Regions from separate parts of the Nonomuraea helvata genome, predicted to be linked through region 1. Evidence: riboswitches for the same ligand, from Rfam matches in the RefSeq annotation. Region 1 holds a riboswitch; the other holds the start of a gene.
What was found. A riboswitch is a leader RNA that binds a small molecule or an ion and turns the genes downstream of it on or off. The one in region 1 is predicted to bind cyclic di-AMP.

Region 2: linked by a shared signal. The riboswitch ahead of ABD830_RS03915 (CHAP domain-containing protein) and the one ahead of ABD830_RS23475 (hypothetical protein) in region 1 are both predicted to bind cyclic di-AMP.

What each region holds. Positions count from the first base shown of each region.
Region 1 covers NZ_BAAAXV010000005.1:889,064-893,911, forward strand. Annotated here, with positions in the region: gene ABD830_RS23460 (carbohydrate kinase family protein) at 1-92, shown strand, start outside; gene ABD830_RS23465 (aminotransferase class III-fold pyridoxal phosphate-dependent enzyme) at 89-1,303, shown strand; gene ABD830_RS23470 (alpha/beta fold hydrolase) at 1,329-2,174, opposite strand; gene ABD830_RS23475 (hypothetical protein) at 2,213-2,902, opposite strand; cyclic di-AMP (ydaO/yuaA leader) riboswitch at 3,092-3,227, opposite strand; gene ABD830_RS23480 (DUF5302 domain-containing protein) at 3,396-3,596, opposite strand; gene ABD830_RS23485 (MDR family MFS transporter) at 3,645-4,848, opposite strand, start outside.
Region 2 covers NZ_BAAAXV010000001.1:879,194-884,041, forward strand. Annotated here, with positions in the region: gene ABD830_RS03900 (class I SAM-dependent methyltransferase) at 1-198, opposite strand, end outside; gene ABD830_RS03905 (BlaI/MecI/CopY family transcriptional regulator) at 303-677, shown strand; gene ABD830_RS03910 (C40 family peptidase) at 901-1,836, shown strand; gene ABD830_RS03915 (CHAP domain-containing protein) at 1,859-2,521, opposite strand; cyclic di-AMP (ydaO/yuaA leader) riboswitch at 2,534-2,682, opposite strand; gene ABD830_RS03920 (hypothetical protein) at 2,881-3,087, opposite strand; gene ABD830_RS03925 (hypothetical protein) at 3,223-3,414, opposite strand; gene ABD830_RS03930 (peroxiredoxin family protein) at 3,463-3,936, opposite strand; gene ABD830_RS03935 (RNA polymerase sigma factor) at 3,987-4,562, opposite strand.

The DNA.
Region 1 (4,848 bases):
GGGGCACGGCCGCCGCCGCCCGCGTCGCCACGGGGCTCGGCTCGGACGCCGGCCTCACCGACCTCGACTCGACTCTAAGGATCCTCGGATGACCGACGCAGAACTCCGCCAACGGGCCTTGAAGGTCGTCCCCGGCGGCATGTACGGGCACCTCAACGCCGCCCTCTTCGCCCCGGGCTTCCCGCAGTTCTTCGAACGCGGCGAGGGCTGCCGCCAGTGGGACGTGGACGGGCGCGAGTACATCGACTTCATGTGCAGCTGGGGCCCGATCGTGCTCGGGCACCGGCACCCGCGCGTGGAGGAGGCCGCCGCCAGGCAGGCCGCGCTCGGCGACTGCCTCAACGGCCCCGGCCCGGTCATGGTGGAGCTGGCCGAGCTGCTCGTGGACACCGTGCCCAGCGCCGACTGGGCGATGTTCTCCAAGAACGGCACCGACGCCACCACCCAGGCCCTCATGGTCGCGCGGGCCGCCACCGGCCGGACCAAGGTGCTGATGGCGCACGGGGCCTACCACGGGGCGGACCCCTGGTGCACACCGTCCGTGTCGGGCACGACGCCCAACGAGCGGGCGGATCTGGTGGAGTTCACGTACAACTCCCTCGAGTCGCTGGAGGCCGCGGCGGCGAGCGTGGAGGGGGACGTGGCGGCGATCATCGTGACGCCGTTCAAGCACGACTCGTTCGAGGACCAGGAACTGGTGGAGCCCGCCTTCGCGCGCGGCGCCCGGGCCCTGGCCGACCGGCTCGGTGCGGCGCTGGTGATCGACGACGTGCGGGCGGGGTTCAGGATCGACCTGCGCGGCTCCTGGGAGCCCTATGGCGTACGCCCTGACCTGACGGCCTGGTCGAAGGCCATGGCCAACGGCTACCCGATCGCGGCCGTCACCGGCACGGACGCGCTGCGCGGACCTGCTCAGACGCTGTACTCCACGGGCTCGTTCTGGTTCTCGGCGGTCGCGATGGCGGCGGCCAAGGCGACCATCGAGACCCTGCGCGACGAGAACGGCATCGGGGCCATGGAGCGGGCCGGCACGCAGCTCCGCGAGGGGCTGTTCGCGCAGGCCAAGTCCCACGGGTTCGTGGTGAACCAGACGGGGCCGGTGACGATCCCGTGGCTCAGCTTCGACGGGGACGCCGATCTCTCCGTCGCGATGCACTGGAGCGACGCCTGCCTGCGGCACGGGGTCTACCTGCACCCATGGCACAACTGGTTCATGTCGGCCGCGCACACGGAGGCGGACGTGGCCAAGGCGCTCGAGGGCACGGACCAGGCGTTCGCCGAGACCCGCGCCCACTTCGGCTAGCCCCCGTCGCGACGGAGAGCGGGGGTCAGGTGGCGGTGAGCTTGGTGATCTCGTCCACGAAGGACGGCCAGAGCGGGCGCGGCAGGTCGTGGCCCATGCCCGGGTAGGTCACCAGACGGGCGCCGGGGATGGCCGCGGCCGTGGCGTGGGCGGCGGCGACCGGGATGAGCTGGTCGGCCTCCCCGTGCACCACCAACGTGGGCACCCGTACGCCCGCGAGCAGCTCCGTGCGGTCGGGCGAGGCCATGATCGCGGCGAGCTGCCTGGCCGTGCCCTCGGGGTCGAAGCAGCGGTCGTACGCCAGCCCGGCCAGCTCACTGATCCTCTCGTGGTCCAGGTCGAACCCGGGCGAGCCGAGAACCGACCAGGTCCGCAGCGCGTGGGCCAGCACCGCTTCGCGACCGGCGGGCGGCCTGGCCATGAGGGCGGCGAGTGCGGCCTCCGTCGGCGGGGCCACCGAGGGGCCGGGCGTGGACATGATCGAGGTCAGGGTGAGCACCCGCTCGGGGTGGCGGATGGCCAGGGCCTGGGCGATCATGCCGCCCATCGAGGCGCCGGCCACGTGCGCGGCGGGCCAGCCGAGGGCGTCCATGAGCCCCGCCGCGTCGTCGGCCAGGTCGTCCAGCAGGTACGGCGAGGGCGCCCCCAGCGCAGGAACGCCCTCGTCATGGAAGTGGGTGGACAGGCCCGCGTCGCGGTTGTCGAACCGTACGACGTGATGTCCCTGCTCTGCCAGCAGCTCGCAGAGCCCTTCGTCCCAGTGGATGAGCTGCGCGCCGAGCCCCATGATGAGGAGCAGGGGACGGCCCTCGGGCGAACCGAAGCTCTCGTAGGCGATGTCGATGCCGTTCGCGGCTACACGGGTGGTCACGACGACCAGAATGACATTCTGGTAGCAGCCCGTAAAGGTCAGAGCTTGATGAGGCTCCGGACGCGGTCGCTGGTGAGCGCCAGGCTGCCGCCCGCCACGGCCACGGCGCCGGCCACGATGGCGGCCGCGGTCTTCGAGACCGGTGGTGCGGGCACGTCCTGAGCGGCCGCGGGCTCGGGCGCGGGCGGCTCGGCCGGGTTGTCGTCCTGCTCGGCCCAGGCGCCGGTCGAGAACGCGACCGGGTAGTTCTTCTTGCCGGGCCCCTTGCCCCACTTGGTGATGACGTAGTCGACCTTGATGTGGCCCTCGCCACCGATGCCGTCGACGCCCAGCGTGTCGGAGTTGAAGGTGCCGCCGGTGAGCTCCGCGAACGTCTTGGCGTCCAGGTCCAGCATGACCCCGCTGCTGGAGGGCGCGCCCGGGCCACGGTCGCCGACGAAGAAGGGCAGCTTCTTGCCCTTGTAGATCGCGTAACCCTCGGTCATGAGCGGCCAGCTCGGGCTGGCGGCCAGGCCCTTCTGCATGGGCTTGCCGCTGGCGGGCAGACCGGTGTCACCGGCCCTGCCGGAGGAGTCGTCCCAGAAGTACGAAGCCGTGGTCGAGCCCTTGAGCAGAACCCTGTCCTCAGTGTTCGGATCGGCGTGAGCCGCGGTGCCGGCGATGGTCAGCGCGCCTACCGTGGAGGCGGTGATCAGAGCGAGTGAACGCAGGCCAAGACATGCAGACATGAAAAGTAAAGTCCTTCGCGACGGGGGCAGGGGAGGTTGCGCTCACTCGAAAAAGGGCGTAGCAGGGCAAAGCACCTGGCAAGGGGGAAAGCTACGCAGAGCGCGGAAGGAGCCTGGGGAAGGGGCCGCTCAGGAGGCGGCGACTATCACGCTGTCCGAGGGTTCGACGCGATCGTCCAAGTCGTTAACATGTCCTCTCCATCTCGCCTACCGGGTTAGCTGGCGGGTTCGGGCGTGGAGATGCCCTACCGACACACGGTCGGATTCACCCCAATTGCGGTGGGTCCCCGGTTCCCGAGCATTCGGGATTCGGCGCCAGCCGGCTGTTCCTCCTGGATGAGGTCCACGCCACCGGCTGTGAATTGGCCAACACTCTAACCACGCATTCCGGACATACGCAAACACTTCGTCATGAATCGGGCAGAAGATCTACCTACCCCGACATAGAAAAAAGGGGGCACGGCGCTGCCGTACCCCCTGAAATTGACCAGTCTCAGCCGCCGCTCTTGCGCCTGAACGATCTTTTACTCGCAGCCGGACCGTGCGACCCGTGGATCTTCGACGAGTCACCGCCCCTGCCACCCGCGCCCGAGCCCGCCTGCTGGTTACGCTTGCGCTCCAGCGCCTCGCGGAACTTGCGCTTCAACTCGTCCTCGGGAGTCTCGCTGACTTCCTGCTCCGGTGTATCCGCCATGAGGACCTCCATGGTGTTGGGGACACTCACAGCTTCGCATGGGCCCGCTTATGACGCGAAACCGGCTTCCACCCTGCTCTGCGGGACTGCCGGGACCTCCAGCCGCCTGCCCGGCATCGCCACCAGCGCCACCAGCGCGATCACCGCACCCGCCACGCCCAGCGACGGGATGACCACGGCCGCGGCGGAGGCGTGCGCGGCGGCCAGGCCGTGCACGGGCGCGTCCGCGGCGACGGTGGAGCCGTAGAGGGTGCCGCCGACAGCCAGCGCGACGGAGCCGCCGATCTGGCGGAAGAAGGTCAGGTTCGCCGAGGCGGTGCCGATGTACTGCGGCTCGACCGACTGCTGCGCGGCCACGGTCAGCCCGGACAGCATCGGGCCCATGCCCAGCCCGATCAGCAGCATCCAGCCCGCCAGGAGCGCCCCGCCGGTGTGCGCGGTCAGGTTGACGCAGAGCAGGGTGCCCGCGACCAGCAGGAACGGCGACACGACCAGCCACGGCTTGTAGACCCTGGTCCTGGACATGAGCGCCCCCATGAGGGCGCTGCCCACGACCATCGCCAGCGTCATCGGGTAGATCCTCAGCCCGGACTCGGTGGCACTGACGCCCAGGGACTCCTGGAAGTAACGCGGCAGGAACACGACTCCCGCGTACATGCAGAAGGCCGTGCAGAACGACGTGACGTTCACGAGCGTGTAAGTACGGTTGCCGAACAGGTGCATGGGCATGATCGGGCTGGCCGCCCGCCTCTCGACCAGCACGAACACCGCGAGCAGCGCGAGCGCGAGCGCGATCGGCCCGGCCACGGCGGCGTCGGTCCAGGTGTGCCGGTCCAGGCCCTTCTCCGTCAGTCCCAGCAGCAGCGCGCTGATGGCCACGGTGAAGACCGCGATGCCCGCGTAGTCGGGACGCCCGCCTCCGGTGCCCGGCCGGTGCGGCAGGCGGAGCACGACGATGGCGATCAGCGCGAGACCGAGCGGCACGTTCACGTAGAAGGACCACCGCCAGCTCGCGTGGTCGGTGAACAGCCCGCCGAGGAACGGCCCCGCCAGGTACGTCAGCCCCATCACGCCGCCGAGCGCGCCCTGCACGCGGGCGCCGCTCCTGCCCGGCCCCGGAGGGAACATGTCCATCACCAACGCCATCGACAGCGGCAGCAGCGCGCCCGCGCCGAGGCCCTGGAGCGCGCGGAAGCCGATGAGCTGCGCCATGTCCTGGGCCGCCCCGCACAATGCCGAGCCCGCCACGAAC
Region 2 (4,848 bases), on a different contig from region 1:
TACATCCTCTGGGTAGTGCGGGAGGTTGAGCCCGGTGCCGACGGCCACTTCGAGGACGTCGTCGGTGGCCTGGGAGCAGATCCAGGCGCGGGTGTCGCCGAAGAAGTGCCGGTCGAAGAAGCTCATCTGCTGGTCGTACGAGTGCGCGTGCCTGTCCCAGTAGCGGCGCAGGCGGTCGGTGCGCTTGTCGGACGTCATCAGTGACTCCTCCCCAAGGACCGCCCGGACGCCCCGTCCTGACGGGAAAGTCGCATCTACGATCGACGGTAGCATTGCGTCGACCGCAGCAGAGAGGGCGTCAGATGGTGCGTGGCCTGGGAGAGCTCGAGTCCACGATCATGGATCGCATGTGGGCCATCAAGCAGCCCGCCTCGGTCAGGGACGTCCTGGAGCATCTCCAGAAGGAGCGCCCCCTGGCCTACACCACGGTGATGACCGTGATGGACAAGCTCCACACCAAGGGCCTGCTCAAGCGCAAGCCCGTCGGCCGGGCCTACATCTACGAAGCGGTGTCGTCCAAGGAGGCCTACACCGCCGACGTGATGCGCGACTCCCTCGCCAGGAGCGGCAACCGGGCGGCCACCCTGGTGCACTTCCTTGAGCGGCTCACCCCCGAGGAGGCGAGCGCTCTGGAGGCGGCGCTCCAGGTGTACCCGCCGAGCGGGCGCAGATCGTGACGGCGGCGATCCCCGCCCCGGCTGTCCGTCCGCTCACCTCCTACGAACGGGCGTCGTAGCGCTCGGTCCTGCCGGCCGCGCCTCCGCTCCAGAGCAGCTGCCACGAACCGGCTGATGAGCCCGTCGACGTTCTGTACTATGTCGCCTCAAGTTAGAAGATTTACGAGGAGGCATCGTAGTGGCCGTGCCGACGTGGCTCTGGCGGACAGCATCAGCCGCAGCCTTGACACTGGCCGCATCGGTCGCCACCCCGGGCGCCGCCCTCGCCGAGCCGTCGCCCGCCAAGGCCAGGGCCAAGCTGGTGAAGCTCAACGAGCAGGCCGACCAGCTGGTCGAGAAGTACAACCAGGCCGCGGAGACGTACAAGAGCGCCAAGAAGAAGTACGGCGCACTCAACGCCGAGCTCAGCCGCAAGGACGCCCGGGCCGACGCCCTCCGGCGGGACCTCGTCACGGCGGCGGTCAACGACTACCAGTCGGGCCCGTACCCGGCCTGGGGCCGGCTCATCGGCCAGGGCGACCCGGAGGCGCTGCTGGGCAGCATGGCCTCACTCCAGCAGATCGCCGAGGCCAGGGCGGCGAAGATCCGGGCCTACGACGCGGCCACCAAGGAGCTGCGCGATCGCCGCAACGACGCCAAGCTCCTCCTGGCGGAGGCCGACAGCGCGCGCGACCAGGTGGGCGACGAGAAGGCGAAGGTCGACAAGCTGGTCAAGGAGCAGACCAAGCTCCTGCGCCGGCTGGGCGCCTTCAACACCGGCGACCCCAACAGCCCCGGCATCGAGTACACCGGCCCGGCCTCCGGCAACGCCCGCTTAGCGCTGCAGTTCGCCTTCGCCCAGGTGGGCAAGCCGTACCGGTACGGCGGCACCGGGCCGGGCTCGTACGACTGCTCCGGCCTGACCCAGGCCGCCTGGCGCCGGGCGGGCGTCGAGCTGCCCCGCACCACCTGGACGCAGTGGGGCTGGGGAGCCGCCCGCCGCGTCCCGCTCGACCGGCTGCAGCCCGGAGACCTGCTCTTCAGCAAGGGCCTGGGACACATGGGCATGTACGCCGGCAACGGCAAGATGGTCCACGCGCCCCAGACCGGGGACGTCATCAAGGTCGTCGACCTCGACGACTACTGGCGTACCCGCCTCCTCGGCGCGGTCCGCCCCTAGCAGGCCAGGGCGGCCGGGTCCGTCAGGGCTTGTACTGGGGATAGCCGTAGCCCACGACCTGGGACGTGGGCCGGATCCGCACCTCCACCCGGCCGTCGTCCGTGTTGCCCTCGATCGTGGTGATCGTGCCGTTCCTGTTGTCCTGCTTGACCAGGCCCATGTGCTCGATGCCGCTGATGCTCTTCGTCTGCCAGGCGAAGAAGACCACGGCACCGGGCCTGGGGACGGCGCCCCAGCGCCTGTTGGCCTCGAACCACTTGGCCCAGGTGACGGTGTAGGCGTCCCAGCCGACGGTCGGCCGGGCGCCGGCCTTCTCACCGACCCAGGCGACGAACATGGCGCACCACGGCGCGTTGGCGTAGGACTGCGGCGTGCCGCCGTCGCGGGCCACGGTCTCCGCCGCCCGGGGCGATGACATGTACCAGCTCTGGAACGGGGTTCCGCCGCCTGCGGCGTTCTCGGCCACGCCGATCTGGGACTCGGCGATTCTGATCACTTCCTGCGCGGTCACCTGGCCGGGAGACTTCTGAAGGGTGCCCCATTGCGACGTTCGCGTGTCGGGCCGGTGATGGACCGCGAAGGTCGGCGTACCGGCGAGGCCCGCGCCCACGGCGACGCTCATGCACAGGGCGAAGCGGGAAAGGTTTCCGGTCTGCGGGGCACCCGTGAAGATGTTCTTCACCATAGGGCGGATTGCTCCTTGCTTCCATGCCGCCTACCGGGTTAGCTGACGGGTTCGGGCGTGGAAGTGCCCTATGGGCGCCCCGTACGGAAGCGCGCCGATTCACCCCAGAGAAACTGCGGGTCCCCGGTTCCGCGAGCTCGCGGATTCGGCGGCCGCGCCATATCTACGCGACGTCGTTCGCGCAGGTGAAGCGCGGTCTGGGCAATGCGGAAGGCGCCATGCGGCGTCTGGTTCTGCCGCAGATACGCCTAAGTAGCACGAAAGTATTCGAATGGCATGTAAAGGTGCAAGCAGCACCGGCGGATATTCGCGCGAAACCCCCGTAATATGAATGATTGACTACCTGGTCTTTGTCCTTTCTAGACTTTGGGGCCGATCGGGCGTTCCGTGAGCGACTCCGCCAGGCGGTCAGCGAATTCGGCGAGCCAGTCCAGTCGTGGCCCGCTGCGCGCGATGCGGAATCCGTGGCGGCGACCCCAGAACGCAGCCTGGACGGCATGGAACTGGGCCCAGCGCCGGACGCGTTCCCGATCGATCTCCGCCGCCTCGGCGAAGACGTCCAGCATGCGGTGGCAGCGTGCGCGGCAGATCCTCGGCATCCTGGCGTAGCCGCCGCTCCCAGGCGTCCGCCTGCTCCCGCAGCCGGGGCAGGCCGGGTGGCGCGGGGACGGCCAGCCGGAGGTTGATCCGCCCGGCGACCGTCACGCGCCGCCCCGCCGTCGCACCGGGACGACGACCCCGACGCCCCCGTGCATGACCGCACCGTCCGGCACGCATCCCCAGCGCGCCAGCAGCTCCTCCACGATCGCCGGCAACTCGGCGAGCCACGCCGCCCCGGGCTCTCCTTCCCGCTCGACGGTGCTCCGGGCGAACCCCTCCGGTATCTCGATCATTCGGGCACCTTACGCGCCGGAGCCCGTCGGTGGGCGGCCGGCTCGCGGTCAGCCGCTTCTGCCGGCGCGGAGACCCCGCACAGCGGCCATGATCCCGTTCTTGTCGTAGCCGCCGGTGGGCATGGTGGCGCCGTGAGCGTGGCGGATGACGCCCTGGGAATCGATGAGGATGCTGCCCGACTGCTGCAGCGAGCCGAAGACCTTCCTGCTCAGGCCGATCATCTCGTGCGGGGTGCCCCGGCGCCCTGTGAGGACGGGGAGCGGTACCCGGCGCCTGGCCTTCCACGCGGCCGCTTCCTGGCGGTCCTCGGGAACCGCGACGAACACCTGGGCGCCGTCAGCCGCGAGCTCGTCGCGGCACCGGATGAGATCCTGGACGTGCCCGTTGCAGACCGGGCACGACGTCGACCGCATGAAGTAGATGAGCACGGCATGATCGCCGCGATGGTCGGACAGGCGCACAGCCTGGCCGTCGGTGTCCTCCAGCACCACGTCGGGTGCGGGCGATCCGGTTTCGAGCATGGCGGAACTTCCCCTTCAATCTCGGGATCGTGGAAATGCGTCGGCTCAGGTCAGGCGCCGGCGGCTTCGGAGTCATGCGGGCCCCCGGCGGGGCCGGTCATGTCGCCCAGGCTGAGCCGGAGCCGGGTGCGAGCCCGGTGCAGCTGGGATTTCATGGCGGCGTTGCTCAGGCCGAGGACCTCCGCGACCCTCCGGCCCGGGTAGCCGAGCACATCCCGCATGATCAACACTCTGCGCTGAACCTCTGGCAACTCCCTGATCGCCTGCGCGACGAGTTCGGCTTCCAGGCGCCGGATGGCCTCGTCCTCGGCCGAGGTCATCAGACCGGCACCGGCCTCCTCGTCGCGGTCGAACAGCAGCCGCCCGCGGCGCAGGCACTCGTTCCGGACGATTCTGAACATCCACGACGCCAGCGCCCCAGTGGCGCGCAGCGAGCCGATCTTCCGGTAGAGAATGATCAACGCTTCCTGTGCGGCGTCTTCGGCGTCCTGTGGGGACGCGCAGAGATGCTCCGCGAAGCGGCGCACATGCGCATGGGCGCCATGGATGACCGCGGTGATCGACTCGCGATCACCGGCCTGCGCGGCCTCGATGAGCTGCGCGCTCGCCCACGAGCGGTCAGCCACGTCCGCGCCCTTGCCACCGGTGCAAGGTCGTGAAAAGCGCCCGACGCGCAGCCGGGATCACGACGTCACCCATACCCCATCTCCTTGTCAGCGTGGTCATCACTCCATAAGAGGCCCCCACACCGCAAAAGGATTCGCCGGCGAGCCGCCGGGGTGCCGGCTCCTGCCAACCGATCCTCAACAGTTCCTCAATCGTGGCCGCCTACGCTGCGAGCATGAACATCGGTCTCCCCGAAATCATCCAGTACCTGGTCTTCCTGGCGGTGCTCTGGCTCGTCATCTACAC